2 regions of the Streptomyces sp. NPDC030245 genome follow, and region 1 is predicted to be linked to the other one. Evidence: predicted binding sites of a transcription regulator. Region 1 holds the regulator's gene; the other holds the start of a gene.
The links. The regulator HspR, encoded in region 1, represses chaperone genes until heat shock. The targets are predictions, from matches to a motif close to TTGAGNNNNNNNNNCTCAA.

Region 1 (14,787 bases):
AACCGAAGGTCACCGTGACGGAGTTGGAGTCGGGCGCCCCGATCGCGAGGTCGCGGTACCCATCGCCATTGAAGTCGTCCTTCAAAGTGGACTTCGACTGCAAGCCGGTGGAGACGGCGTTCGCCGACGCGGCCGCGGGCAGCGTCAGCCCTGTGGCCGCGAGGGCGATGACGGTGGCGGTGACGACCAGGCTTCTTACGCGCACGTGGGTCTCCCGGGCCTCTGGAACCTTTGGATCCTTTGGATGCTTTGGGTGTTGCTTGCGGGGGTGTGACTCGTGAGGCGTACGAAGGGTTGTGCGAGGGGGGTGGTGGGGTGAACGGGAGGTGAGGCGGGGGTCGGGGCGGGGACTTCGGTGGGCCGGTGTCTTTGCTGGTGGCCGGGGCCGCCCGGTTTTTGCGGAGTGTGGCGGTTCCGGGCCGGCAGTAAAGGGCGCTCCTGCGTCGCGTCGGCTCCGCCGATTCCGCTCCGCTCCACCCTTGACTGCCGCCCCTGCACCGCACGTTGACTTCGACCCGGCCGGCCAGGGGTGGGGTCTACGGGGACCGGGGGCTGGGCCATCCCCTTTCATCGCCGTGTGCGGCCCGGCCCAACGTAAGCCGACGCCACCGTCGAGGTGGCCGACCCCGGCTACGCCGCTCGGGCCATCCGCTTGCGCTGCCGGGTGCGGACCGGCCCATCGTGTGCGCGGGTCACGCTCCCGGCTCGGCCGCCCACGCGGCCCGGCCCCGCCGCTCGGGCTATCGGCTCTCGCTGCCGGGTGCGGACCGGTTCAACGTGTGCGCGGGCCACGGTCGGGGCGCAGCCACCCGCCCGGCTCGGCGGCCGGGTCATCACCTTGCGCTGCCGGGTGCGGCCCGGCCCATCGTGTGTCGACGTCACGCTTGGGGCGCGGCTACCCGCGCGGGCCGGTGGCCGGGTCAGCGGCCTTCATCGCCGGGTGCGGACCGGCCCAGCGCGGCACGAGCCACGGTCGGGGCGCAGCCAGCCGCCCATACGGTTTCGCCGCTCGGGCCACCACCTTTCGCGGCCGGGTGCCGCCCGCCATAACGCGGGCGCGGGACCCGGTTGGGGCGCAGTCGCCCGCCCGGCTTGGCGGCCAGGTCACGCGCCTTCATTGCCGGGTGCCGACCAGCCCATCGCGGTGCGGGTCCCGGCCCCGGCTCAGCCGCCCGGTCGGGCCTCGCCGCTCGCGTTCTCGGCTCGCGCGGGGAGGGGTGGTCGATGTGCTGGCAAGCCCGGGCCCGCCCCCTCCCCCCGGCACCTACTTCCGCAAAGTTGTGAATGAGGAGGCCGCGCGCCCCCTGTATGCACGCAATGCGCCGCCCGGCCGGAAGGGCACCCGGGACCTACTTTCGCGAAGTTGCGAATGCGTTTGCCGCACGCCCCCCACCACACGGCCAATGCGCCCCCAGCGTGCGAAGCCCCGTGCGCCAGAAACCTGCGACGGATGGGCATGCGGGACGGCGCGTGGGGTGTGGCAAGGGGGCGCGCGGACCCTCCATTCACAACTTTGCGGAAGTAGGTGCCGGGGGGAGGAGGGGGGCGGTCCCCGCATGCCCGACGACGCTACAACCACACCACACCACACCGGGCAGCCCACGTTGAGCCGGGCCGCACCCGGCCGCGTGAGGTGATGACCCGGCCGCCGGGCCGCGCGGGTGGCCGAGCCTCGACCGGGGCGCGCGCCTACGTTGGGCCGGTCCGCACCCGGCAGCGCAAGCGGATGGCCCGAGCGGCGTAGCCGGGGTCGGCCACCTCGACGGTGGCGTCGGCTTACGTTGGGCCGGGCCGCACACGGCGATGAAAGGGGATGGCCCAGCCCGCGAGTCCCGTCGCCCCACCCCTGGCCGGCCGGGGCAAAGTCGACGTGCGGTGGAGGGGCGGCAGTCAAGGGTGGAGCGGAGCGGAATCGGCGGAGCCGACGCGACGCAGGAGCGCCCTTTACTGGCGGCCCGGAGGCGCCACACTCCGCAAAAACCGGGCGGCCCCGGCCACCAGCAAAGGCACCGGCCCACCGAAGACTCCCTCAGTCCCCCGCCCGGGCACCGCCAGCATCCGGCTTCGTGTACAGAATCTCCCGCGCCTGCTCCGCCGCCCGAACAATGCTCTCGGAGACGAAGTCCACGAAACGGGCGACGTTTTCGAGGCGGGCGCCGGCCGGGGTGTCGGGGCCGAGGACGACGACACCCTGCCGCGCCGTCTCGACGAGCTGGGTGTGGGCCCGGGCGCTGGCGATCATCGACTGGTACCAGACGTCGTTGTCGACGACATAGCGCTCGCGACGGCGGTCGTCGCGCTCCCGGCGGATCAGACCCTGGCTGTCGAGGAACGCCACCGCCTTGGAGATCGACGCCGGGCTGACCTGAAGGTGCTGGACGAGTTCGGACGCGGTGAGGCTGCCCGTGTCGCTCACGGAGACGGCGACCAGCACCCGGGCGGTCATCTTCGGCAGGCCCGACTGCATGAAGACGGTGGCGAGCAACTCCTCGTACTCGCGCACCGCCTCGTCGTCGCGCCCATGGGCCTGCGAAGAGGCCGTCGAAGCAGAGGCCCGTCGGGCGGCCTGCGTCCCCCGGGGCGCTGACTGCTTGCGCCGGTGGGCGCGGTGCTCGGTGGCGCGGTGCGCCAGGTCGGCGCGGTAGGCGGTGGGACCGCCATTGCGCATGACCTCGCGCGTGATCGTCGAGGTGGGGCGGTCCAGGCGCCTGGCGATCTCCGCGTAGGCGAGCTCGTCGGCCAGCCCCGACGCGATCTGCCGGCGTTCCTGCTGGGTGAGTCTGCCTCCCGGCATCACGTTCTCCTCGCGGTCGTCCTTGGTGCCGTCAGCTTAGCGTTCAGTTTCAACCCATTGCAACGAGTGCGTTCGTCATCGTTGCCTTGAATTTACAGTTGTTGCAATGAAATGGGGCCTCTGGCCTGCGTATACAGGAGTCAGATGCAACGAAGTTGTTGCCTCGTCCATGAATGCAACGTAGCTTTTCTCTCGTCGGAAACACCGAGCCCCGCAAGCCCAACCGGGCCCAACCCAAGGAGCACACCATGCAGAAGTTCGCCACCCCCGCCCCCATCTCCGCCGTCCTCGACATCCCCGCCGGCCGCATCCAGCTCATCGCCGCCGACCGCGACGACACCGCCGTCGAGGTCCGGCCCGCCGACGCCTCGAACGGCAAGGACGTGAAGGCGGCGGAGCGGATCGTCGTCGCGTACGGCGACGGCGTCCTGCGGATCGAGGCCGCCGAGCCGAAGAACCGCCTCCTCGGCAACGGCGCCGGATCGGTCGAGATCACCGTTCAGCTGCCCGCCGGATCCAAGGTCGAGGCCAAGGCGGCCGCCGGCGAGCTGCGTGGCGTCGGACGCCTCGGTGACGTCGTCTTCGAGGCCGCGCAGGGCTCGGTCAAGCTCGACGAGGCCGCGGACGCCGTCCTCTCCCTGATGGCGGGGGACGTCGCGGTGGGCCGGCTCACCGGGGCCGCGAAGGTCGACGTCCAGAAGGGCGCCATCCGCGTCGCCGAAGCCGTCCGCGGCGCCCTCGACCTGCGCACCGAGGCCGGGGACATCTCGGTCGGCGTCGCCCGCGGCGTCTCCGCCTCCCTGGACGCCGGCACCACCTACGGCCGGATCCACAACGCCCTCATGAACGCCGAGGGCCCCGACGCCGGCCTGTCCATCCGCGCGACCACCTCCTACGGCGACATCGCCGCCCGCAGCCTCTGACCGTTGCCACAAGCCTCTGAAGGAGCAGTCACCATGACGGACGACCTGGCCATCGCGGCGTACGGGTTGCGCAAGGCGTACGGGGACAAGACGGTCCTCGACGGCATCGATCTGGCCGTGCCGGCCGGCAGCGTCTTCTCCCTGCTCGGCCCGAACGGCGCCGGCAAGACCACCGCCGTCAAGATCCTCTCCACCCTCATCACCGCCGACGGCGGCCAGGCCCGCATCGCCGGACACGACATCGCCACCGACCCCCAGGCCGTACGCGCCGCCATCGGCGTCACCGGACAGTTCTCCGCCGTCGACGGCCTCATCACCGGCGAGGAGAACATGCTCCTCATGGCCGACCTGCACCATCTGGGCCGGAGAGAAGGGCGGCAGGTCGTCGCCGAGCTGCTGGAGCGGTTTGATCTCGGTGGCGTCGCCAAGAAGCCTGCCGCTACTTACTCCGGTGGTATGAAGCGTCGGCTCGACATCGCCATGACCCTGGTCGGCAGCCCGCGCATCATCTTCCTCGACGAACCGACCACCGGCCTCGATCCGCGCTCCCGTCACAACATGTGGCAGATCATCCGCGGTCTCGTCGCCGACGGCGTCACCGTCTTCCTCACCACCCAGTACCTGGAAGAGGCCGATCAGCTCGCCGATCGTATTGCGGTCCTGAACGACGGGGCCATCGCTGCCGAAGGCAGTGCGGAGGAGTTGAAGCGGCTCGTCCCGGGCGGGCATGTGCGGCTGCGCTTCAGCGATCCTGCCGCCTATCGGAGCGCCGCCCGCGCCCTGCCCGACGCCACCCGTGACGACGAAGCACTCGCCCTGCACCTCGCCAGCGACGGCAGTCAGCGCGCCCTGCGCGCCGTCCTCGACCGGCTCGACAGCGCCGGCATCGAAGCGGACCAGCTGACCGTCCACACCCCCGACCTCGACGACGTCTTCTTCGCCCTCACCGGCGGCACCGACGTCCGCGACCAGACACAGGAGAGCGTCCGATGAGTGCCAGCCCCTTCTCCCTCGCCGTGCGCGACTCGTCCACGATGCTGCGCCGCAACCTTCTCCACGCCCGCCGCTACCCGTCCCTCACCCTCAACCTGCTGCTCACCCCGGTCATGCTGTTGCTGCTCTTCGTCTACATATTCGGCGACGCGATGAGTTCAGGAATCGGTGACGGCAGCGGGGGCGCGGATCGCTCCGCCTACATCGCGTACGTCGTCCCCGGCCTGCTCCTGATGACCATCGGCAGCACCGTGATCGGAACCGCGGTCTCCGTCTGCAACGACATGACCGAAGGCATCATCGCCCGCTTCCGCACGATGGCCATCCACCGCCCTTCGGTGCTCATCGGGCACGTCGTCGGCAGCGTGCTGCAAGCGGTCGCGAGCGTCGTCCTCGTCGGCGCCATCGGCGTGGCCATCGGCTTCCGGTCCACCGACGCCTCCGTACTGGAATGGCTGGCCGCGTTCGGGCTGATCGTGCTCTTCGCGACGGCTCTGACCTGGATCGCGGTCGGCATGGGCCTGGTCAGCCCGAACGCCGAGGCCGCCGGCAACAACGCGATGCCGCTGATCCTGCTGCCGCTCCTCTCCAGCGCCTTCACGCCGGTCGACTCGATGCCCGGCTGGTTCCAGCCGATCGCCGAGTACCAGCCGTTCACCCCCGCCATCGAGACCCTGCGCGGCCTGCTGCTCGGCAGCGAGATCGGGCACCACGGATGGCTCGCCGCCGGCTGGTGCCTGGGGCTCGCGGTGCTCGGCTACTTCTGGTCGACGTCGAAGTTCAACCGCGACCCGAAGTAGTGACGCGGTACCCATGGATGCAACGCGAACAGGCCGGTCCCGCCCGAAGGCGGAACCGGCCTGCACCGTTGTGACGTGCCGTTACTTCACCGGCTCGGGTTCCGGCTCGTCCGCCGACTCGGCGTCGCCCGCCGGGTCGACCGGCGTCTTCACGGAGTCGAGGAGGAGCTGCGCGACGTCCACGACCTGGAGGGACTCCTTGGCCTGGCCGTCGTTCTTCTTGCCGTTCACGGAGTCCGTGAGCATGACGAGGCAGAACGGGCAGGCGGTCGAGACGATGTCGGGGTTGAGCGACAGCGCCTCGTCGACCCGCTCCGTGTTGATGCGCTTGCCGATGCGCTCCTCCATCCACATGCGCGCACCACCGGCGCCGCAGCAGAAGCCGCGCTCCTTGTGGCGGTGCATCTCCTGCTGGCGCAGGCCGGGGACGGACGACATGATCTCGCGCGGGGGCGTGTAGACCTTGTTGTGGCGGCCCAGGTAGCACGGGTCGTGGTAGGTGATGAGGCCCTCGACCGGCGTCACCGGGATCAGTTTGCCCTCGTCGATGAGGTGCTGGAGCAGCTGCGTGTGGTGGATGACCTCGTAGTCGCCGCCGAGCTGCGGGTACTCGTTGGCGATGGTGTTGAAGCAGTGCGGGCAGGTCGAGACGATCTTCTTGGCCGTCTTCGGCTTCCGCGACTCGGGCGTGACCTTGCCGTCGTCGTCGAACTCCTCGCCGAACGCCGCGTTCAGCGTCATGACGTTCTCCTGGCCGAGCTGCTGGAACAGCGGCTCGTTGCCCAGGCGCCGCGCCGAGTCACCGGTGCACTTCTCGTCGCCGCCCATGATCGCGAACTTGACGCCCGCGATGTGCAGGAGCTCCGCGAAGGCCTTCGTGGTCTTCTTGGCGCGGTCCTCCAGGGCGCCGGCGCAGCCGACCCAGTACAGGTACTCGACCTCGGTGAGGTCCTCGACGTCCTTGCCGACGACCGGCACCTCGAAGTCGACTTCCTTCGTCCACTCCAGGCGCTGCTTCTTGGCGAGGCCCCAGGGGTTGCCCTTCTTCTCCAGGTTCTTGAGCATCGTGCCCGCCTCGGACGGGAACGCGGACTCGATCATCACCTGGTAGCGGCGCATGTCGACGATGTGGTCGATGTGCTCGATGTCGACCGGGCACTGCTCGACGCAGGCGCCGCAGGTGGTGCAGGACCACAGGACGTCCGGGTCGATGACGCCGTTCTCCTCGTACGTGCCGATGAGCGGGCGCTCGGCCTCCGCGAGGGCGGCGGCGGGCACGTCCTTCAGCTGCTCCTCGGTCGCCTTCTCCTCGCCCTCCATCGTCTTGCCGCCGCCCGCGAGCAGGTACGGGGCCTTGGCGTGCGCGTGGTCGCGCAGCGACATGATGAGGAGCTTGGGGGAGAGCGGCTTGCCGGTGTTCCAGGCGGGGCACTGCGACTGGCAGCGGCCGCACTCGGTGCAGGTGGAGAAGTCGAGGATGCCCTTCCAGCTGAACTGCTCGACCTGGGAGACACCGAAGACGGCGTCGTCGGCCGGGTCCTCCCAGTCGATCGGCTTGCCGCCCGACGTCATGGGCTGAAGCTCGCCGAGCGTCGTACCGCCGTCCGCCTCGCGCTTGAACCAGATGTTCGGGAAGGCGAGGAAGCGGTGCCAGGCCACACCCATGTTGGTGTTCAGGGAGACGACGATCATCCAGATGAAGGAGGTCGCGATCTTCAGCCCGGCGAAGAAATACGTGAGGTTCTGGAGGGTGGAGAGGTCCATGTCCGCGAACCACTGGACCACCGGGTACGAGATGAAGAACGACGCCTCGTAGCTGTCGACGTGGTGCTGGGCACCCTCCAGGGCGTGCAGCGTGAAGATGCAGACGCCGACGATGAGGATGACGGACTCGACGAAGTACGCCTGGCCGGTCTTCGATCCCGCGAAGCGGGACTTGCGGCCCGGCTTTCCGGGCTTGTTCAGCTGCCGGATGACGATCAGCGTGAGGATGCCGAGCACGGTCATGGTGCCGATGAACTCGACGAAGACGTTGTACGGCGCCCAGTCACCGATGACCGGCAGGATCCAGTCGGCCTGGAAGAGCTGGCCGAAGGCGTTGACGATCGTCAGCAGCAGCGAGAAGAAGCCCACCGCCACGAACCAGTGCGCGAAGCCGACGATGCCCCACCTGTTCATGCGCGTGTGGCCGAGGAACTCCTTGACCACGGTGAGGGTGCGCTGGACCGGGTTGTCGGTCCTGAGTCCGGCGGGCACGGGCTGACCGAGCCGTACGAACTTGTAGATCTGCACGATGGCACGGCCGAACAGCGCGACGCCGACCGCGATTAGGACCAGCGACACGATGATCGCGGCGAGTTGCATTGGGGGCTCCTCGGGCCTGCGAGGCGAACTATTACTAAGCGGTAACTTATGCAGTCCGTCTGAGACTACCCACTTACTCCGCCGCACTGTAGCCAGCAACCCGGTGATCTGCGTCGCTCAGGCAACCCTGAGCGGCGCCTGACGCCGCCGGCCGCGGTGGCGCTGTTCAGGGGCGCGGGGAACTGCGCGACCAGCCACGACGCGCCCGCGGCCGAAAAACCACCCCCGGGAGGCCCCATACCTGCGCGTAAGCGCGGGATAAGACTTGAGTGCCCCAGACTCACATCTGTTGACGCCGACGCAGCGCTCATGCATGCTTGAGTCAGATCCACTCAAGAAGTACATCTGGAGGAACCGAAATGGCACGTGCGGTCGGCATCGACCTGGGCACGACTAACTCCGTCGTCAGCGTTCTCGAAGGCGGCGAGCCCACCGTCATCACCAACGCCGAGGGCGCCAGGACCACGCCGTCCGTCGTCGCCTTCGCGAAGAACGGCGAGGTGCTCGTCGGCGAGGTCGCCAAGCGCCAGGCGGTCACGAACGTCGACAGGACCATCCGGTCGGTCAAGCGCCACATGGGCACCGACTGGAAGGTGGACATCGACGACAAGGGATTCAACCCCCAGCAGATCTCGGCGTTCATCCTTCAGAAGCTGAAGCGCGACGCCGAGTCGTACCTGGGCGAGAAGGTGGCCGACGCGGTCATCACCGTCCCGGCGTACTTCAACGACTCCGAGCGCCAGGCCACCAAGGAGGCCGGCGAGATCGCGGGCCTGAACGTCCTGCGTATTGTCAACGAGCCGACCGCCGCCGCCCTTGCCTACGGCCTCGACAAGGACGACCAGACCATTCTGGTCTTCGACCTCGGTGGCGGCACCTTCGACGTCTCGCTCCTCGAGATCGGCGACGGCGTCGTCGAGGTGAAGGCCACGAACGGCGACAACCACCTCGGTGGTGACGACTGGGACCAGCGCGTCGTCGACTACCTGGTCAAGCAGTTCAACAACGGCCACGGCGTGGACCTCTCCAAGGACAAGATGGCGCTCCAGCGCCTGCGCGAGGCGGCCGAGAAGGCCAAGATCGAGCTGTCCTCCTCCACGGAGACCACGATCAACCTGCCCTACATCACGGCCTCCGCCGAGGGCCCGCTGCACCTGGACGAGAAGCTCACGCGCGCCCAGTTCCAGCAGCTCACGTCCGACCTCCTGGAGCGCTGCAAGACCCCGTTCCACAACGTCATCAAGGACGCGGGCATCCAGCTGAGCGAGATCGACCACGTCGTTCTCGTCGGTGGCTCCACCCGCATGCCCGCCGTCGCCGAGCTCGTCAAGGAGCTCACCGGCGGCAAGGACGCCAACAAGGGTGTGAACCCGGACGAGGTCGTCGCCATCGGCGCCTCGCTCCAGGCCGGTGTCCTCAAGGGTGAGGTCAAGGACGTCCTGCTCCTCGACGTGACCCCGCTCTCCCTCGGCATCGAGACCAAGGGCGGCATCATGACGAAGCTCATCGAGCGCAACACGACCATCCCGACCAAGCGGTCGGAGATCTTCACGACGGCCGAGGACAACCAGCCGTCGGTGCAGATCCAGGTCTACCAGGGCGAGCGCGAGATCGCGGCGTACAACAAGAAGCTCGGCATGTTCGAGCTGACGGGCCTGCCGCCGGCCCCGCGCGGCGTCCCGCAGATCGAGGTCTCCTTCGACATCGACGCCAACGGCATCATGCACGTGACCGCGAAGGACCTCGGCACGGGCAAGGAGCAGAAGATGACCGTCACCGGTGGCTCCTCGCTGCCGAAGGACGAGGTCAACCGGATGCGCGAAGAGGCCGAGAAGTACGCGGACGAGGACCACGCCCGCCGCGAGGCCGCCGAGGCCCGCAACCAGGGCGAGCAGCTCGTCTACCAGACCGAGAAGTTCCTCAAGGACAACGAGGAAAAGGTCCCCGGTGACGTGAAGACCGAGGTCGAGGAAGCCGTCAATGAGCTGAAGGAGAAGCTCAAGGGCGAGGACACGGCCGAGATCCGCACCGCCACCGAGAAGGTCGCCGCCGTCTCGCAGAAGCTGGGCCAGGCGATGTACGCCGACGCCCAGGGCGCGCAGGCCGCGGGCGGTCCCGAGGGCGCCGCCCCGGGTGCCGACCAGGCCAAGGAGGACGACGGAGTCGTCGACGCCGAGATCGTCGACGACGAGAAGCCCGGAGACGCGAAGGGTGGCGCCGCCTGATGACCGAGGAGACCCCGGGCTTCGGCGAGGACGCCGAGAAGCCTGACGTCCCCTCCGGCGCCACCCCTGATGACGCGGCGCCGAAGGCCGCCGAGCCCTCCACCGAGGAGGGCCCGGCGGCCCCGGCCGGGGACGCAGCAGAGAGCAAGACGTCCGCCCAGGATGTGGGCCTGACCGCCCAGCTGGACCAGGTGCGCTCCGCGCTCAACGAGCGCACCGCGGACCTCCAGCGGCTTCAGGCCGAGTACCAGAACTACCGCCGTCGGGTGGAGCGGGACAAGGTCGCGGTGAAGGAGATCGCCTCGGCGAACCTCCTCTCCGAGCTCCTCCCCACCCTCGACGACATCGGCCGCGCGCGTGAGCACGGCGAGCTGGTCGGCGGCTTCAAGTCGGTCGCCGAGTCGCTGGAGACCGTCGTCGCCAAGATGGGCCTCCAGCAGTTCGGCAAGGAGGGCGAGCCCTTCGACCCGACGATCCACGAAGCCCTGATGCACAGCTACGCACCGGACGTCACCGAGACGACCTGCGTCGCGATCCTTCAGCCGGGGTACCGGATCGGCGAGCGCACCATCCGCCCCGCGCGGGTGGCCGTCGCCGAGCCGCAGCCCGGCGCGCAGACCGTCAAGGGCGAGGATTCCGACGGCTCCACGGCCTCCGCGGGCTCCGCCGGCTCCGCGGCCGCGGAGCAGAAGACGGACGAGAAGGAGACCGGTGGCCCGGACGAGGGCTGACGGTCACGACATGAGTGAGGAGGGACGTCGGGGATGAGCACCAAGGACTTCATCGAGAAGGACTACTACAAGGTCCTCGGCGTCCCCAAGGACGCCACCGAAGCCGAGATCAAGAAGGCGTACCGGAAGCTCGCCCGCGAGAACCACCCGGACGCCAACAAGGGCAACACCAAGGCGGAGGAGCGCTTCAAGGAGATCTCCGAGGCGAACGACGTCCTCGGGGACCCCAAGAAGCGCAAGGAGTACGACGAAGCGCGTGCTCTCTTCGGCAACGGTGGATTCCGGCAGGGCCCCGGAGCCGGCGGCGGATCGTTCAACTTCGACCTGGGCGACCTCTTCGGAGGCGGCGGCCCGGGTGGCGGTGGAGCGGCCGGCGGCTTCGGGGGCGGTCTCGGTGACGTCTTCGGGGGCCTGTTCAACCGCGGCGGCGCGGGTGCCGGAGCCGGCACGCGTACGCAGCCGAGGCGCGGCCAGGACATCGAGTCCGAGGTCACGCTCAGCTTCACGGAGGCGGTGGACGGCGCGACGGTGCCGCTCCGCATGTCCTCCCAGGCCGCCTGCAAGGCGTGCTCCGGCACCGGCGACAAGAACGGCACACCGCGCGTGTGCCCGACCTGCGTCGGCACGGGCCAGGTCTCGCGGGGCGGCGGCGGAGGGTTCTCCCTCACCGACCCGTGCATGGACTGCAAGGGCCGTGGGCTCATCGCCCAGGACCCCTGCGAGGTCTGCGGCGGCAGCGGCCGCGCCAAGTCGTCGCGCACCATGCAGGTGCGGATCCCGGCCGGTGTCTCGGACGGGCAGCGCATCCGCCTGCGCGGCAAGGGCGCGCCCGGCGAGCGGGGTGGTCCGGCGGGCGACCTCTATGTCGTCGTGCACGTCGACAGCCACCCGGTCTTCGGCCGCAAGGGCGACAACCTCACGGTCACGGTTCCGGTGACGTACCCGGAGGCGACGCTGGGCGGCGAGGTGAAGGTGCCCACCCTGGGTGGGCCACCCGTCACCCTGAAGCTCCCCGCAGGCACGCCGAACGGTCGTACGATGCGGGCCCGCGGAAAGGGCGCGGTCCGCAAGGACGGCACCCGGGGCGACCTCCTGGTGACGGTGGAGGTGTCGGTCCCGACATCCCTGTCGGACTCGGCGAAGGAAGCTCTGGAGTCCTACCGCAAGGCGACTGCGGGCGACGACCCGCGGGCAGAACTGTTCCAGGCCGCGAAGGGAGCGTGACCCATGGATAGGGTCGGCCGTCGTCATAATCCGTACCAACTCACCGACGAGACACCCGTGTACGTCATCTCGGTGGCCGCCCAGCTGAGCGGTCTGCACCCGCAGACCCTGCGGCAGTACGACCGCTTGGGTCTGGTCTCCCCGGACCGCACGGCGGGCCGCGGCCGACGCTATTCCGCCCGCGACATCGAGCTGCTCCGCACGGTGCAGCAGCTGTCGCAGGAAGAGGGCATCAACCTCGCCGGCATCAAGCGCATCATCGAGCTGGAGAACCAGGTCGCGGCGCTCCAGTCGCGGGTCGCGGAGCTCTCCGCGGCCGTGGACGGCGCCGCCGCGGCGATGCAGCAGCGCGAAGCGGCGGTGCACGCCTCGTACCGCCGTGACCTCGTCCCCTACCAGGACGTGCAGCAGGCGAGCGCGCTGGTGGTGTGGCGCCCCAAGAGGGCGACGGAGCAGTAGTTCCCGCGGCCGGTTCGTCCCGGTCACGGGCTGAGTACGCTGAAGCGGGGCCGGGAGGTTTGATGACCTCCCGGCCCCGCTTCGACGTGTGTATGGGCGTACGTGTGTACGGGTACGGGGAGTTGAACTGACATGGCCATGGTGGGCCTGTTCTGGATCGCCGAGGGCGATGTGTACGTGGGGGCGAAGCCGGCCGGGCTCGCTCCCGGGGTGCGGCTGACGCCGGAGGGCGTACTGGCCCTCGGCGACAAGCAGTCCGGCATGTGGCCGTGGGAGGACGTGCGCGCGCTGACCGTCGACGACGTCCCCGTGAAGTCCCTGAAGCGGCACGTGGGCGTGGTCGTCGACCTGGCCCTGACGGTGGGCCTCGGCGGCGGCGACGAGGCTCCGACGATGACGGTGCGGCTCACGGACGCCGAGGGCGAGGAGACGGAACTGACGGCGTACACGGCGGCGGCGGTCGGCTACTCCCGCACGGAGTACGACCTCTCCCGAGCCCTCCTCGCCCACCTCACCGAAGGCGCGGGCACCCTTCTCACCACGCTGGCCGCGATGTCCGACTGGGGCCGCCGCCACGAGGGCGGGTCGCCGCGGGCGTCGGAGCGCGAGGAACTGCTGCGCGAGTGGGGCGGCTCTTTGACGCCGTGACGTGAGAGCGCCCCGGGCGGCTACGGGGGAGCAGCCAGCCGGGGCGCTCGGGGGAAGCGGGAGGGGGCCGACTAGATGCCCCCGCCGCTGCACCGAGCTTGCCGTGCGGGGAGGCGCGGCGGTAGCGCCATCTTGTTGCGGTGCAGCGAGCTGAGGAGGGAACAAGAGGGCGCAATACGCACATCACGGACCGAACTGGCCCCCCGGGGGCTAGGCGGGCCCCCGATCAAGAACTCCGATCAAGAACTCCGCTCAAGAACTCCTGACCGCGCTATGAGATACCCCAGTTGGGCGCGGCTGTTGCTGCCGAGGGTGGCGGCGAGTTTGGCGATGTGGACGCGGGCGGTGCGGATGTTCATGCCGAGGCGGGTGGCGATCTCGGCGTCGGTGAGGCCTTCGACGAGGAGGCCGGCGATGGCGTGCTGTCGGGGGGTGATGCCGTTCTCGGCGGGTTGGGGAGCGGCTTGCGGCCACATGGGGGTGGCCAGGCGCCACAGCCGCCAGAAGGTGGTGGCGAAGTACTCGACGAGGGCGGGCTGGCGCAGTTCGAGGGCGACGCTGCGGTCCTTGCTCGCCGGGATGAACGCCACGGTCCGGTCGAAGACGAAGAGCCGGTCGGTGACCTCGTGGAGGGTGCGCGCCTCGGTGTCGCCGTCGAGCTGTTCGAAGTAGGCGAGCACGGGCAGAGAATGGCGCGTTGTGTGCTGGTAGAGGGTCCGCATCCGGCAGCCCCGGGTGAGGATGGCCTGGTCCCGGGGGAAGACTTCGGCCAAGGTCTCGGGGGGCCGGGTACCGCCGGGCTGGACGGCCAGGAACTCCTCGGTGACCTCGTTCATGGCGCGGTCGATGGCCGCGTTGATGCGGTCGAGTCCGTCGAGCACGGTGACGGTGGTGCTGGTGGGGTGCAGCCACTGCGGGTCGTCGGGGCCGGGTTGCAGGAGGCCGAGACGGACGAGGCACGGGGCCGGTTCGGCGGCGTTGCGGTTGATCCGGCCTTCACGCAGGGCGCGGGCGTAGACGGACAACCCGGCTTCACAGATTTCCTCGAACGAGTGCGGTAAGTGCTTCGTGGCCATGCGAGCCCCCTCCTGCCTGGTTGAAGCGTCGCGATTCTATGCAGGCGGGGTGAGCCGGGGCCGGATGCCGCAGGTGAAGTGTCTGCTTCTGGACGGCTGTTTCAGGGTGTCCGGTTCTGGGGTCGCCCCTGCTCGAGAATCCCTGCTTGACCTATCAGATATCCGAGTTGGGCGCGGCTGTTGCTGCCGAGGGTGGCGGCGAGTTTGGCGATGTGGACGCGGGCGGTGCGGATGTTCATGCCGAGGCGGGTGGCGATCTCGGCGTCGGTGAGGCCTTCTATGAGGAGGCCGGCGATGGCTCTTTGCCGTGTGGTGATGCCGTCCCGTGGGGCTTGCGGTGCGGTGTACGGGAACATCGGCGTCGCCAGGCGCCACAGGCGGTAGAAGGTGGTGACGAGGTAGTCGACGATGGCCGCGTGCCGGATCTCCAGGGCCACGGGACGCTTCGGGTCCTTGACGGCCGGAATGAAGGCCACGGACCGGTCGAAGACGAAGAGGCGTTCGGTGACTTCGTCGAGGGTGCGGACTTCGGCGTCGCCGCGGAGTTGTT
Region 2 (14,787 bases), on a different contig from region 1:
CGCCGCCGTCGGCGAACCAGAAGTTGCGGTCGTAGAACTGCTGGAGGTACGCCAGCCAGCCGGTGGCGTCGGCGTGCGTGTGGTACAGCGGCGACTGGTTGACGAACTTCTGGATGCTGAAGGCGCCCCACCAGCCGAAGGTCGAGTCCCGGTCACCCGCCGCTCCGGGCTTCTCCGGTTCGAGTGGCGACGGACCGCGGTCCGAGTAGTTGATGCGCATGGCCCTACCCCCTGAGAGGATCTCCTCGCCGTCGTCCGCGAGGGGGCCTCAAAGTGTCACCGCGGGCGTGCCTTGCCCAGTTGCCATTCCGGCCATAGGACCCCCGCCACGTGCCTGTTCCCGCACCTCAGAAGCCCCTGTGGCGCGGCGGCCCACACAACGTGTTCGTATCGGGCGACGCGTACCTGCACACCCTGCTCGAACATCTCCCCGGTGCCGGCCGGGCGCCGGGCGGCTCGTATCCGCCGTGGCGACATCGCGTCGGTCGCTTTCCGGCCGGGCATACCGTTCACAGTTCAATGTCACCGGTGAGAAGCGGAGTTGCCCATGCACAGCGCAGAGGATCGGATCGACACCTCGACGGCGCATTCGGCGCGGGTGTACGACTACATCCTGGGCGGCAAGGATCACTACCTCGTCGACGTCGAGGCGGGCGACGCCATGTGCAGGCACTGGCCGGCGCTGCCCGTGCACATGCTGGAGAACCGGCGGTTCATGCACCGTGCCGGGCGGTTCCTCGCCCAGGAGCACGGTGTACGGCAGTTCCTCGACATCGGCACCGGCCTGCCCACCGCCCCCAACCTGCACGAGGTGGTGCAGGGCGTGGCACCGGAGTCCCGCGTGGTCTACGTCGACAACGACCCGATCGTCCTGGCCCACGCCCGCGCCCTGCTCCAGAGCTCGCCGGAGGGGGCGACCGCCTATGTCGACGCCGACATGCACGATCCGGACGCCATCCTGGACAGCCCCGAGTTCCGTGCCCTGGTGGATCTGGACGAGCCGGTCGGCCTGATGGTCATCGGCATACTGCACTTCATCCTGCCGCCGGACGACCGGCGTCTCGTGCGGCGCCTGCTGGAGCCGCTCCCGTCGGGCAGCTTCCTCGCCATGACGATCGGCACCGCCGACTTCGCGCCGGAGGAGGTCGGCCGCGTGGCCGAGGAGTACGAGCGGCAGGGCATGCCCATGGCGCTGCGCGACCTCCCCGCCGCCACCGCCCTGTTCGAGGGCCTGGACCTCCTGGCTCCGGGCGTCACCCAGGTGCACAAGTGGCGTCCCGGCCCCTTGCAGGACGGCATCGACGACGGGGCGATCGCGATGTACGGGGCGGTGGCGAGGAAGCCCTGAGCGGGCCGCTTCGGCCATCGCACGCCGTGCGTGGCGACCGCGCGCCCCGTTTTCGTCCGGAGTGTGATCGGATGGTGGCAACGGAAAATCCGATCACGGATCCGCACTGAAGGGAACACATCGTGGCTACCACTCGCTCCGCGCACACCGTCTGGGAAGGCTCTCTGGCGGAGGGCTCGGGCACCGTCACCTTCGACTCCTCCGGCATCGGGGAGCAGGCGGTGTCCTGGCCGTCGCGCGCCGAGGAGGCGAACGGCAAGACCAGCCCGGAGGAGCTCATCGCCGCCGCGCACTCCAGCTGCTTCTCCATGGCCCTGTCGCACACCCTGACCGGTGCCGGCAACCCGCCCACCCGGCTCACCACCTCCGCCGACGTGACCCTCCAGCCCGGCACGGGCATCACCGGCATCCACCTCACCGTCGAGGGCGTCGTGCCCGGCATCGACGAGGCCGCCTTCGTCGAGGCCGCCGAGAAGGCCAAGGACGGCTGCCCGGTGAGCCAGGCCCTGACGGGCACGACCATCACGCTTTCGGCCAAGCTGGCCTGAGAAAGCCGCAGTTGACAGTGCCGCCGCCCCTGTCGGGGTGGCGGCATTGTCGCGTGCGGCATTGACATCGACCCGCTCAAGTTTTGTGATGGAGAACGGAGTAGACCGGGAAACGGGGGACGTGAGCTCGCGGCGGAAGGGACTGGACCATGGCACGTGCGGTCGGGATCGATCTCGGGACGACGAATTCAGTGGTGGCCGTGCTGGAGGGCGGTGAGCCCACCGTCGTCGCCAACGCGGAGGGCGCGCGCACCACACCCTCCGTCGTCGCCTTCGCGAAGAACGGCGACGTCCTGGTGGGTGAGGTCGCCAAGCGGCAGGCGGTCACCAACGTGGAGCGCACCGCGCGCTCCGTCAAACGCCACATGGGCGACGGCGGCTGGCGCTTCCCGGAGAGCGGCTCCGTGGACGGCACCCGCTACACCGCGCAGGAGCTCTCCGCGCGCGTCCTGCAAAAGCTGAAGCGCGACGCCGAGTCCTATCTCGGCGAGGACGTCACCGACGCGGTGGTCACCGTGCCCGCGTACTTCGACGACACCCAGCGCCAGACCACCAAGGAGGCCGGTGAGATCGCGGGGCTCAACGTCCTGCGCATCATCAACGAACCCACCGCGGCGGCCCTCGCCTACGGCCTCGACAAGGGCGACGACCAGACCGTCCTCGTCTTCGACCTCGGCGGCGGCACCTTCGACGTCTCGCTCCTGGAGATGGGCGAGGGCGTCATCGAGGTGAAGGCCACCAACGGCGACACGCAGCTCGGCGGCGACGACTGGGACCAGCGGATCGTCGAATACCTGGTGCGGCAGTTCAAGAACGGGCACGGCGTGGACCTCGGCAAGGACAAGATGGCGCTCCAGCGGCTGCGTGAGGGCGCCGAGAAGGCGAAGATCGAGCTGTCCTCGTCGAGCGAGACGGACATCAACCTGCCCTACATCACCGCCTCCGCGGAAGGCCCGCTGCACCTGGCCGAAAAACTGACACGCGCTCAGTTCCAGGAGCTGACGGCCGACTTGCTGGACCGCTGCAAGGAGCCCTTCCACCAGGCGGTGCGGGACGCGGGCGTCCAGCTCTCCGCCGTGGACCACGTCATCCTGGTCGGCGGCTCCACGCGGATGCCCGCGGTGACCGACCTGGTCAGGGAGCTCACCGGCAAGGATCCGCACAAGGGCGTCAACCCCGACGAGGTCGTCGCGCTCGGCGCGGCGCTCCAGGCCGGAGTCATCCGCGGCGACGTGAAGGACGTGCTCCTGCTCGACGTGACACCGCTCTCCCTCGGCATCGAGACCAAGGGCGGCATCATGACGAAGCTCATCGAGCGCAACACCACGATTCCCACCCGGCGTTCGGAGACCTTCTCCACCGCCGAGGACAACCAGCCCTCGGTCGGCATCCAGGTCTTCCAGGGCGAGCGGGAGATCGCCGCGTACAACAAGAAGCTCGGCGTCTTCGACCTGACAGGCCTGCCGCCCGCGCCGCGCGGCGTTCCGAAGATCGAGGTCACCTTCGACATCGACGCCAACGGAATCATGCATGTCTCGGCGAAGGACCAGGCCACCGGGCGCGAGCAGCGCATGACGGTGACCGGCGGTTCCGCGCTGCCCAAGGACGACATCAACCGCATGGTGCGGGAGGCCGAGGAGCACGCGGAGGAGGACCGCAAACGCCGTGAGGCGGCCGAGGTCCGCAACCAGGCGGAGCAGCTCGTCTACCAGACGGAGCGGTTCCTGCGCGAGAACGGCGAGCGGGTGCCGGCGGACACCAGGACCGAAGTGGAGTCGGTGTCCGACGAGTTGAAGGGCCTGTTGAAGAACCGGGCGGACGACACGGCGGCCCTGCGCGCCGGCGCGGAGAAGCTCGCCGCGGTCAGCCAGAAGATGGGCCAGGCGATGTACGCGGACTCCGGCGGGGGAGCCCAGCAGGAGACGGCCGCGGAAGCCCCCGCCGAGGAGGGAGTGGTGGACGCGGAGATCGTGGACGAGGAGGACAAGCCCGCCGGAGAGAAGGGCGACGGGGACAAGGGCGGCGGCCGATAGGCGCTGTGGGGGCGGACGGGGGTCACGACCCCGTCCGCTCCCAGCCCCGCCGCTCCGGCCGCGCGCCCAGCCGCTTCGGGTCCCGGCTGCGGTAGACCACGTACGGACGGAAGAGGTACTGGAGCGGGGCGCTGAACATGTGGACGAGCCGGGTGAACGGCACCAGCGCGAACAGCACCATCCCGACCACCGCGTGGATCTCGTACAGCAGCGGCACGCCCGTCATCCGGTCGATGTCCGGCTGGAGCGTGAACAGGCTGCGCGCCCACGGCGCGATGGACGTGCGGTAGTCGTAGCCGTCGCCGGACGAGTGCATCAGCTTCGCCACCATGCCGAGCACGATCGCCGCGAACAGCACCAGGTACATCAGCTTGTCGTTGGCGGTCGTGGCCCGGAACACCGGCGTGTTGGTCCGCCGCCGGTACAGCAGCAGCAGGATGCCGAGGACCAGGAGCACACCGGCCGCCGTGCCGCCGTACAGCGAGAACAGGTGGTACGTGTGTTCGCTCACGCCCGCCTTCTCGGTCCACGACTCCGGCAGGAACAGCCCGACCAGATGGCCCACGAGCACGAAGAGGATGCCGTAGTGGAACATCGGTGAGGCGATGTTCAGGAGCTTGGACTCGTAGACCTGGGAGGAGCGGGTCGTCCAGCCGAACTTGTCGTAGCGGTAGCGCCAGACCGTGCCCGCGACGAGCAGGACGAAGGCCAGGTAGGGGAGCACACCCCACAGCAGCGTCTTCATGAAGGGGCCTCCCCGACGAGTGCGAAGGGCTGGAGGCCGACGTCCTCGCGCGGCGGCCCCGAGCGGGCGAGGGCCAGCGCCTCCGCACGGTCCTTCGGCGAGGGGCCCGGCAGCGTCGCGCACACCGCCTCGACGACGGACGCGTACGGGGTGCCGTGGTCGGCGAGCGCGATCCGCAGCAGCTCCAGGCCGCCGCGGTGCTCGTTCAGGAGGAGCGGGCCCGCGTGCGCCGAGAACTCCAGGACCGCGGGCAGGAAGTCAGGCAGCTCCTCGCCGGTGAACTCCAGGCCGTGCGCGCGGTAGACCTCCTTGAAGCGGACCAGGGCCATGCCGCGCCGCCGGGTGTCGCCCTCCCGCCACCAGCTCAGATACAGGCTGTGGCGGTTCTTGAAGTCGAAGACCTGGACGTAGTGCGCGGCGAGCTCGCGGGGCGAGGCGGCCGAGGCGTACTCCAGGAAGCCGTGCAGCTCCGCGGGCGCGGCTTCCCGCAGCAGCGGCAGCCGCGCGCGGAACTCGTCGTCCGGATAGGCCAGGCAGAGCGCCGCCGCCTGGTACAGCACCGCGTGCCGGGTCACGTCTCGTCCTCCTGGGGCGCGTGGGCCTTCTCGACCGCGCTCGGCTGCTCGTCGGTGGTCTGCCTGGCCCGCAGCGTGTGGAAGTTCTCGATGGTGACGAGCGGCAGCTGCCTGCGACCGGAGTCCTGGCCGAACGGCCCGTCGCCGCCCATCCCGGGACCGCCCTCGAAGTCGAGGCTGCACGAGTCCGAGCCCTCGGGCAGCGCGGACTCCTCCAGGCGCCGCGCGTCGGCGACCGCCGCGGTCGGGATGACGTACCGCTCCTCGTACTTCGCGATCGCGAGCAGCCGGTACATCTCCTCGATCTCCTGGCCCGACATCCCCACCGCCGCCGCGGTCGAACCGTCCGGCGGGTCGCCGAGGTTGATGGCCCGCATGTGGGCCCGCATCGCGGCCAGCTTCTCCAGCGAGGCCCGCACGGGCCCCACGTCCCCGGCGGTGAAGATCTCCGCGAGGTATTCGAGGGGGATGCGCAGCGTGTCGATGGCGCCGAAGAGATTGCCCAGGTCCTCGCCGTCGTGGCCGGTCTCCGTCAGCGCGTCGACCACCGGGGAGAGCGGCGGGATGTACCAGACCATCGGCATGGTGCGGTACTCCGGGTGCAGCGGGAGCGCCACCTTGTACGTGCTGATCAGCGCGTGCACGGGGGAGCGGCGCGCCGCCTCGATCCAGTCGTACGAGATCCCGTCCCGCTCCGCCGCGCGCCGCACCTCGGGGTCCTCGGGGTCGAGGAAGACACCCAACTGGGCCTCGTACAACTTGCGTTCGTCGGGCTCGGACGCGGCGGCCGTCACCTTGTCGGCGTCGTACAGGATCACGCCGAGATAGCGCAGCCGGCCCACGCACGTCTCCGAGCAGACGGTCGGCAGCCCGACCTCGACGCGCGGATAGCACAGCGTGCACTTCTCGGCCTTGCCGGTGCGGTGGTTGAAGTAGACCTTCTTGTACGGGCAGCCGGTCACGCACTTGCGCCAGCCCCGGCAGTGGTCCTGGTCGACGAGGACGATGCCGTCCTCCGACCGCTTGTACATCGCGCCGGACGGACAGGACGCCACACAGGACGGGTTGAGGCAGTGCTCGCAGATGCGGGGCAGATAGAACATGAAGGTCTGCTCGAAGGTGAACTTCACCTTGTCCGCGACCTGTTGGCGGGTCCTGGCGACCATCGGGTCGAGGTCGCCGTGCTCGGTGGCGCCGCCGAGGTTGTCGTCCCAGTTCGACGACCACTCGATCTTCATGGGTTTGCCGCTGATCAGGGAGCGGGGTTCGGCCACCGGGTAGTCGTCGCCGAGCGGGGCGTCGGTGAGGTTCCGGTACTCGTACGTCCAGGGCTCGTAGTAGTCCTTGATCTCGGGAAGCTTCGGGTTGGAGAAGATCTCCAGGAGCGACTTGATCCGGCCGCCGTTCTTCAGCTTCAGCGCGCCGCGCTTGTTCAGCTCCCAGCCGCCGCGCCACTTCTCCTGGTCCTCGTAGCGGCGCGGGTAGCCCTGGCCGGGCCGGGTCTCGACGTTGTTGAACCAGACGTACTCCATGCCGTCGCGGTTGGTCCACGCCTGCTTGCAGGTGACCGAGCAGGTGTGACACCCGATGCACTTGTCGAGGTTCATCACCATCGCGATCTGCGCCATACAGCGTCCGATAGTTCCTGCGTCACGGGTCATCAGTACGCGACCTCCTGGCTGCGACGGCGGATGACCGTCACCTCGTCCCGCTGGTTGCCCGTCGGGCCGAGGTAGTTGAACGCCCACGACAACTGCGCGTAGCCGCCGATGAGATGGGAGGGCTTGAGGATCAGACGGGTCAGGGAGTTGTGGATGCCGCCACGCTTGCCGGTGGTCTCCGCCCTGGGGACGTTCACGGTGCGTTCCTGGGCGTGGTGCATGTAGACCGTGCCGGCCGGCATGCGGTGCGAGACGATCGCACGCGCCACCACCACGCCGTTCCGGTTGACGGCTTCGATCCAGTCGTTGTCCCGCACGCCGATCGCCTCCGCGTCCTGCGGCGCCATCCAGACGCACTGGCCGCCGCGCGAGAGGGAGAGCATGAAGAGGTTGTCCTGATACTCGGAGTGGATCGACCACTTGTTGTGCGGCGTGAGGTAACGGACCGTCACCTCGCGTTCGCCGTCCGAGCCGAGCCGCGGCTCGCCGAAGAGCCGGTTCATGTCCAGCGGCGGCCGGTAGACGGGCAGCGCCTCGCCCAGCTCGTGCATCCAGTCGTGGTCGATGAAGAAGTGCTGGCGGCCGGTGAGCGTGTGCCAGGGCTTCAGATGCTCCGTGTTGAGCGTGAACGCCGTGTATCTGCGCCCGCCCGCCTCGCTGCCGCTCCACTCGGGCGACGTGATCACCGGCACGGGCGCGGCCTGCGTGTCGGCGTAGGTGATGCGTTTGCCCTCGTGCTCGGCGGCCAGGTGCGCCATCTCCTGGCCGGTGCGTTCCTCCAGGGTGTGGAAGCCCTGGGTGGCGAGGCGTCCGTTCGTCGTGCCGGACAGCGCGAGGATGGTGTTGGCGGCCTTCACCGCGGTGTCCAGGGCGGGGCGGCCGGCCGCGGGCCCGGCGCGCACGACGCCGTTGCGCTCGCGCAGCTCCTCGACCTCCTGACCGGGGTGGAAGGTGATGCCCTTCACCGGCAGCCCCAGCGTCTCCACGAGCGGGCCGAGCGCGGCGAACTTCGCGCCGATCGCGGTGTAGTCGCGCTCCACGACCGCCAGGTTCGGCATCGTCCTGCCCGGCACCGGCTCGCACTCGCCCTTGCGCCAGTCCAGGACGACCCCGCCGGGCTGCGCGGTCTCGCCCGGCGTGTCGTGCTGGAGCGCGGTGGCGACGACGTCCTTGCGCACACCCAGGTGGCCGACGGCCAGCTCGCTGAGCCGGTCGGCGATGGCGCGGAACGTGTCGAAGTCGGTGCGGGCCTGCCAGGGCGGGTCGACGGCCGGGGTGAAGGAGTGCACGTAGGGGTGCATGTCCGTGGTCGACAGGTCGTGCTTCTCGTACCAGGTGGCGGCGGGCAGTACGACGTCGGAGAGCAGCGTCGACGACGTCTGGCGGAAGTCCAGGGAGACGAGCAGGTCGAGCTTGCCCTCGGGCGCCTCGGCCCGCCACGCGACCGTGGACGGGCGCTCGTGCGGGTCCGCCTCCGCCGCCCGCAGCGACGAGTGCGTGCCCAGCAGGTGCTTCGTGAAGTACTCGGCGCCCTTGGCGGACGAGCCGAGGAGGTTGGCGCGCCACAGCGTCAGGACGCGCGGCCAGTTCTCGGGGGCGTCCGGGTCTTCGCAGGCGAACTTGAGGGTGCCCGCCTTGAGTTCGTCGACGACGTTGGCCACCGGGTCGTCCGTCGTCGCGGCGAGGTCCAGGGGGTTGCGGTCGAACGTCGGGTACGAGGGCATCCAGCCGGTCCGCGCCGAAAGGGCCAGGCAGTCGGCGCCCGTCAGACCCGCGAAGCGGCCCTCGCCCAGCGGTGAGGCGAGCACGTCCGCCGCGAACCTGTCGTAACGCCACTGGTCGGTGTTGAGGAACCAGTACGCGGTGCCGATCATCTGCCGCGGTGGCCTGCTCCAGTCGTTGGCGCTCGCGAGCGTGGCCCAGCCGGTGTTCGGACGGCACTTCTCCTGCCCGACGTAGTGCGCCCAGCCGCCGCCGTTGCGGCCCTGGCAGCCGGTGAGCTGGAGCAGCGCGAGGAAGGCGCGGTAGATCGTCTCGGAGTGGAACCAGTGGTTGGTCCCCGCCCCCATGAGGATCATGCAGCGGCCGTGCGACTTCTCGGCCGTCGCGGCGAACTCGCGGGCGATCCGCACGCACTTGGCGGCGGGGACGGAGGTGTGGACCTCCTGCCAGGCGGGCGTGCCGGGCTGGGAGGCGTCCTCGTACGACGTGGGCCACGTGCCCGGCAGCCCCTCGCGCCCGACGCCGTACTGCGCGAGCAGCAGATCGAAGACCGTGGTGACCAGCGGCCCGTCCTGCCCGCCGAGCCGGGTGGCGGGAACCCCGCGCCGCACGACCTCGCCGCGGCCCTGCCCGTGCGTGCCGCCCTCGGTGTCGAACCGGGGCAGCAGCACCTCGATACCCGCCGCGACCGCCGAGCCCTGGAGGGTCAGGAGCGGCTCGATGTCGCCGAGCTCCAGATTCCACCTGCCCTTGCCGGAGTCGGTCCAGCGGAAGCCCAGCGAGCCGTTCGGCACGGCCGGCCGGCCGGTCTTCGCGTCGAGCACCGCCGTCTTCCAGTCGCCGCCCTCTCCCGCGTCACCGAGGTCGGTGGCGCGCAGGAACTTCGAGGGCACGTACGCGCCGTCGCGCTCGGTGAGCGTCACCAGGAACGGCAGGTCGGTGAACCGGCGGACGTAGTCCGTGAAGAACTCCGTCCGCCGGTCGACGAAGAACTCCTTGAGGACGACGTGCCCCATCGCGATCGCCAGCGCCCCGTCGGTGCCCGGATGCGGATGCAGCCACTCGTCGGCGAACTTGGCGTTGTCGGCGTAGTCGGGCGCCACCACGACGACCTTCTGGCCCCGGTAGCGCGCCTCCGCCATCCAGTGGGCGTCGGGCGTCCTGGTCACCGGCACATTGGAGCCCCACATCATCAGATACGCGGCGTCCCACCAGTCACCCGACTCCGGCACGTCGGTCTGGTCGCCGAAGACCTGCGGCGAGGCGACCGGCAGGTCCGCGTACCAGTCGTAGAAGGAGAGCATCGGCGCGCCGATGAGGCTCATGAAGCGGGCGCCGGCCGCGTGCGACACCATCGACATCGCGGGAATGGGGGAGAAGCCCGCGACCCGGTCGGGGCCGTGCGTCCTGATCGTGTGCACGTGCGCGGCCGCGATGATCTCGACGGCCTCGTCCCAGGTCGCCCGCACCAACCCGCCCTTGCCGCGCGCCTGTTGGTACGTCCGGCGGCGCTCCGGGTCGCCCTGGATGTCCGCCCACGCGAGCACCGGGTCCTTCAGGCGCGCCTTCGCCTCCCGGTACATGTCGATGAGGACACCGCGCACATACGGGTAGCGCACGCGCGTGGGGGAGTACGTGTACCAGGAGAACGCGGCGCCCCGCGGGCAGCCGCGCGGTTCGTACTCGGGGCGGTCGGGGCCGACGCTCGGATAGTCGGTGGCCTGCGACTCCCAGGTGATGATGCCGTCCTTGACGTACACCTTCCAGCGGCAGGAGCCGGTGCAGTTCACGCCGTGCGTCGAGTTCACGACCTTGTCGTGGCTCCACCGGTCCCGGTAGAAGGCGTCCGCGTCCCGGCCGCCCGTCAGCCGGACGCTGTGCAGGTCGGGGGCGGCGGTGCCGCGCCGGAAGAACCTGCCCGCCCGCAGCAGGGCGGCGGCGGGCTCGGTCGTCTCTGTCACCGTGGCGCTCCCTAGGTCTGCCTCCCCCGAACGTAGGGGCGGGACCGGCGGCGCACCCGTCGGCGTCGGCCGTACGGGTTGCCGGGCGGCCCGCGCGGCATTACCCGTGACGGGGCGCAGGGCGGCCGCGCGGCATTACTTGTGACGGGGCGCAGGGCGGCCGCGCGGCATTACCCGTGACGTAATCGACCGGTCGGCGCGGGCGCGACAGAGTGATGCCACCGGATCCGGTCCGGCGCACTCCGGACCGGGTCCGGCACCGCGAAACGGTCCGGCGGTGCGCATTGCGCACCGGATCCGGCGCCCGAAAGGGTCCGGCGCACTGCGCACTCCGCACCGGACCCGGCACCCGAAAACCGTCCCCGCTGGGAGGCATCCGCCATGGCCACGTCCACGTACCCGCTCGCCGCGCTCGCCCGCACCACCGACCCGACCACGATGCTGCGCCGCTTCCTCGGCCTGGACGCGGTCGTGACCGCCGGCAACGGCATCGCGTACGCCGCCGCCTCGGGCCCCCTCGGCGACTTCCTCGGCGTCGACTCCGGGCTGCTCCTCGGCCTCGGCGTCTTCCTCACCCTGTTCGGCGCGGGCGTCGGCTCCCTCGCCTGGCGCAAGAGCCCGCCCAAGCTCGCCGTGCGGGCGGTCGTCGAGGCGAACGCCCTCTGGGCGGTGGCCAGTGTCGTCGCCCTCGTCGGCTGGCTCTCGCCCAGCACGGCCGGAGCGGTCTGGATCCCGCTCCAGGCCGCGACCGTCGGCGGCTTCGCGGCGCTTCAGTACGCGGCGCTGCGGGCGCTCAAGCCCTGACGGCCACGGCCACGGCCACGCACGTCTAGGACATGTGCGCCTGGAGGTACTTCGACGTCGCCGGGTCGGCCGGGAGCAGCGTCTCGATGGCCAGCTCGGCGACCGTCACGTCCATCGGCGTGTTGAACGTCGAGATCGACGAGATGAAGGACAGCACGTGCCCGTCGTGCTCGATCCGCAGGGGCAGCGCGAAGTACGGCACCTCCGCCCCCGCCTCGAAGGCGTCGACGCCGGGATCCGCCACCGGATACGCCGCCACCTCCTCGTAGACCGCCCGCAGCGCGTCCGAACGCTGCAACGCGATCTGCCGCTCCATCTGGTGCAGCAGGTGTCCCCGCCACTCCCGCAGATTGCGGATCCGGGGCGCCAGGCCCTCCGGGTGGAGCGTCAGCCGCATCGCGTTCAGGGGCGGCTCCAGCAGATGCCCGGGAACGCCGTCGAGCATCATCGAGATGCCGCGGTTCGCCGCGACGACGTCGTACGCCGCGTCGACCACCAGCGCCGGATAGGGCTCGTAGCCCGCCAGGAGCTGTTCGAGGCCCTCGCGCAGCGTGCCCATGGCGGGGTCGTCCAGCGAGGTCTCCCGGAACCGGGGAGCGTAACCGGCCGCCAGGAGCAGCGAGTTGCGCTCCCGCACCGGCACGTCGAGGTGGTCGGCGATGCGCAGCAGGAACTCCTCGCTCGGGCGCGACCTGCCCGTCTCGACGAAGCTGATGTGCCGCGCGGAGGAGTCGGCGCGCAGGGCCAGCTCCAGCTGGCTCACCCGGCGCCGCTCGCGCCAGCCGCGCAGCAGCGGACCCACTCCGGTGCCGCTCGCGACGGTCTTCCCCGTGTTCTCCGTCTGTCCCTTGGCCTTGCCTCTGGTGCTCCCCTTGGCGGGCGCGGCGGTTGTCATACGTAGAAGGTAATCGAAACAATTTGTGGCAGGGTGAGGCGAAGACCGACTTCACGGAAGGCTTCACGGAAGGAGCGTGGCCCATGCCGCCCGAACCGCTCTCGCAGAAGGAGATCGAGGACCGCCTCGCGGAGCTGCCCGGCTGGTCCCTGGAGGCGGGCAGGCTCACCCGCTCCTACCGGCTCGGCTCGCACTTCGCGGCGACCGGACTCGTCGTCCACATCGCGCGGACGCAGGAGGAGCTCGGCCACCACTCCGACCTGACCCTCGGCTACAACACCGTCACGCTCACCGTGCACACGCACAGCGCGGGCGGCGCGCTCACCGAACTCGACTTCGAACTCGCGCGCAGAGTGCGGGAGTTGGCGCCCGCGCACGGGGCGGGCTGACCGCCGATGCTGGACTACAGCAAGGAGGCCGACCGGTACGACGCCTCGCGCGGCGGCGAACCCCGCGCCGCTGCCGCCGCCGAAGCGGTCCTCGGCCTCATGCCGGCCGACACCGGCACACTCCTCGATGTCGCCTGCGGCACCGGCCTGGTCACCCGCCGCCTCGCCGAGCGGCCGGGGCTGCGGGTGACCGGGGTGGACGCCGCGTACCGCATGGCCCGGATGGCCGCGGACCGCGTCCCCGGCGCCATCGTGCTCGGCGACAGCCGCCGACTCCCGTTCCCCGACGCGTCGTTCGACGCCGTCACCACCGTATGGCTGCTGCATCTCCTCTCGGGGCCCGAGGAGACGTCGTCGGTCGTCGCCGAGTGCGCGCGGGTGCTGCGGCCCGGCGGCATCTACGTCACCACCGTGGACAAGGCCGCCTCGCACGACGTGCGCAGCGACATCGACGCCGTGCTCGCGCCGCGCCCGGTGCGGCTCGCGGTCGACCGGGTCGAGGCCGTCGACGCCTACGCCGCCGAGCACGGTCTCACGCCGGCCGGGCGGGCGCGGTTCCGCGGCCACGGGCAGGGCCGCACGCCCCGCTCCACGGTCGACGACCTGCGGCGCGGCTGGTTCACCAGCATCCCGCCCGACGGACCGCTGGCCGCGCGGCTCGCCGCCCGCCTCGCGGAGCTCCCGGACCAGGACGTGCCACGCCCGGACCCGCGCTTCACGCTCCGCGCGTACCGCAAACGACGCTGACCGGGCCCGCACCCGCACTCGCGCACGCGCACTCGGGGTGAGTTTTTGCGATAGCGGCAAAACCGCTCGTCGAAAACCGGAAACCGGGAGCAGGCTGGTCCCGTCCACACAGTCCCGCTCCCACGCGCGGACGGCGAACCGGAAGGCGGCACAAGACGATGGGGCATCACGACGGTCACGGCGAGGGCCACGGGCAAGGCCACGGCCACAACCATGGCCACACCCACACCCACACCCACAGCCACGACGACATGGACTGGTCGGCCATGGGCGCCATGCTGGAGCGCTACGCCCGCGTCGCGGCGCCGATGTACGGCGAGGTGGCGTCCTGGCTCACGCGCTGGGCCCCGGACCCGGGCGTCGTCGTCGACGTCGGCAGCGGCCCGGGCGCCGTCTCCTTCGTACTGGCCGAGGCGTTCCCCAAGGCGCGGATCGTCGCGGCGGACCCCGAGGAGGCGCTCCTCGCGCGGGCCCGCGAACGCGCCGCCGACGAAGGCCTCACCGACCGCTTCGACACGGTGCGTGCCGCGCTCCCTGACGCCATCGACGACGTGCCCGAGGCGGACCTGCTGTGGCTGTGCAAGTCCCTGCACCACGTCGGCGACCAGGGCGCCGCGCTCACCGCACTCGCCGGCCGCCTCGCGCCCGGCGGCGCCATCGCCCTCCTCGAAGGCGGCCTGACCGCCCGCTACCTGCCCCGCGACATCGGCTTCGGCCGCCCCGGCCTCCTCTCCCGCCTGGAGGCGGCCGACGAGGAGTGGTTCGCCGGAATGCGCGAGGGCCTCGACGGTTCGAAGGGCGCGACGGAGGACTGGCCGGCCCTCCTCACCGCCGCCGGCCTGCGCTACGAGGCCACCCGCAGCTTCCTCCTCGACCTGCCCGCCCCCCTCTCGGACGACGCCCGCGCCCACGTGGTGCAGGAGTTCACCCGCCGCCGCGAAATGCAGTCGGAACGCCTCGGCCCGGACGACATGGCCATGTTCGACCGCCTCCTGGACCCGGCCGACCCACAGAGCCTCCACCGGCGCCCCGATCTGTTCCTGCTGACGGCGCAGACGGTGCATGTGGCGGTCAAGGACGAAACCCGGGGAGGCGAAACCCGGGGATAGGGGAACGGCAGGCATCAGCAGAGGCCGGGGCGCGCGTAGAGAGTGACGCGCGCCCCGCGCGTGTGCCATGACCGGCACATTTTGAAGCGGTCCCGAATGACACGGTGTTTCACCGTTTCCTGGTCGATCGTGTCGGCGGTCCTGCCCGATGGGTCGGTGACCAGGACGATCCTCGGCTCCGCGCTCATTCGGGCTTCGATGACGTGCGCGGGCACCTCCGTGCCGTACAGGGTGTGCGAGGCGGCCGGGC

Region 2: dnaK (molecular chaperone DnaK) is a predicted target of HspR. The motif match lies at 1,958-1,976, and genes of this name have one in related genera.

The regions. Positions count from the first base shown of each region.
Region 1 covers NZ_JBVICF010000007.1:290,859-305,645, reverse strand. The annotation lists gene ACZ4Z4_RS20990 (FG-GAP-like repeat-containing protein) at 1-205, opposite strand, end outside; gene ACZ4Z4_RS20985 (helix-turn-helix domain-containing protein) at 2,030-2,794, opposite strand; gene ACZ4Z4_RS20980 (DUF4097 family beta strand repeat-containing protein) at 3,043-3,717, shown strand; gene ACZ4Z4_RS20975 (ATP-binding cassette domain-containing protein) at 3,751-4,710, shown strand; gene ACZ4Z4_RS20970 (ABC transporter permease) at 4,707-5,510, shown strand; gene ACZ4Z4_RS20965 ((Fe-S)-binding protein) at 5,592-7,874, opposite strand; gene dnaK (molecular chaperone DnaK) at 8,234-10,099, shown strand; gene grpE (nucleotide exchange factor GrpE) at 10,099-10,830, shown strand; gene dnaJ (molecular chaperone DnaJ) at 10,864-12,054, shown strand; gene ACZ4Z4_RS20945 (heat shock protein transcriptional repressor HspR) at 12,058-12,513, shown strand; gene ACZ4Z4_RS20940 (hypothetical protein) at 12,646-13,161, shown strand; gene ACZ4Z4_RS20935 (helix-turn-helix transcriptional regulator) at 13,401-14,237, opposite strand; gene ACZ4Z4_RS20930 (helix-turn-helix transcriptional regulator) at 14,339-14,787, opposite strand, start outside.
Region 2 covers NZ_JBVICF010000013.1:141,474-156,260, reverse strand. The annotation lists gene ACZ4Z4_RS31005 (DUF6345 domain-containing protein) at 1-220, opposite strand, end outside; gene ACZ4Z4_RS31000 (SAM-dependent methyltransferase) at 548-1,348, shown strand; gene ACZ4Z4_RS30995 (OsmC family protein) at 1,471-1,896, shown strand; gene dnaK (molecular chaperone DnaK) at 2,046-3,929, shown strand; gene narI (respiratory nitrate reductase subunit gamma) at 3,952-4,674, opposite strand; gene narJ (nitrate reductase molybdenum cofactor assembly chaperone) at 4,671-5,249, opposite strand; gene narH (nitrate reductase subunit beta) at 5,246-6,877, opposite strand; gene ACZ4Z4_RS30970 (nitrate reductase subunit alpha) at 6,910-10,593, opposite strand; gene ACZ4Z4_RS30965 (hypothetical protein) at 10,975-11,397, shown strand; gene ACZ4Z4_RS30960 (helix-turn-helix domain-containing protein) at 11,423-12,292, opposite strand; gene ACZ4Z4_RS30955 (4a-hydroxytetrahydrobiopterin dehydratase) at 12,376-12,681, shown strand; gene ACZ4Z4_RS30950 (class I SAM-dependent methyltransferase) at 12,688-13,428, shown strand; gene ACZ4Z4_RS30945 (class I SAM-dependent methyltransferase) at 13,587-14,537, shown strand; gene ACZ4Z4_RS30940 (glycosyltransferase family 39 protein) at 14,552-14,787, opposite strand, start outside.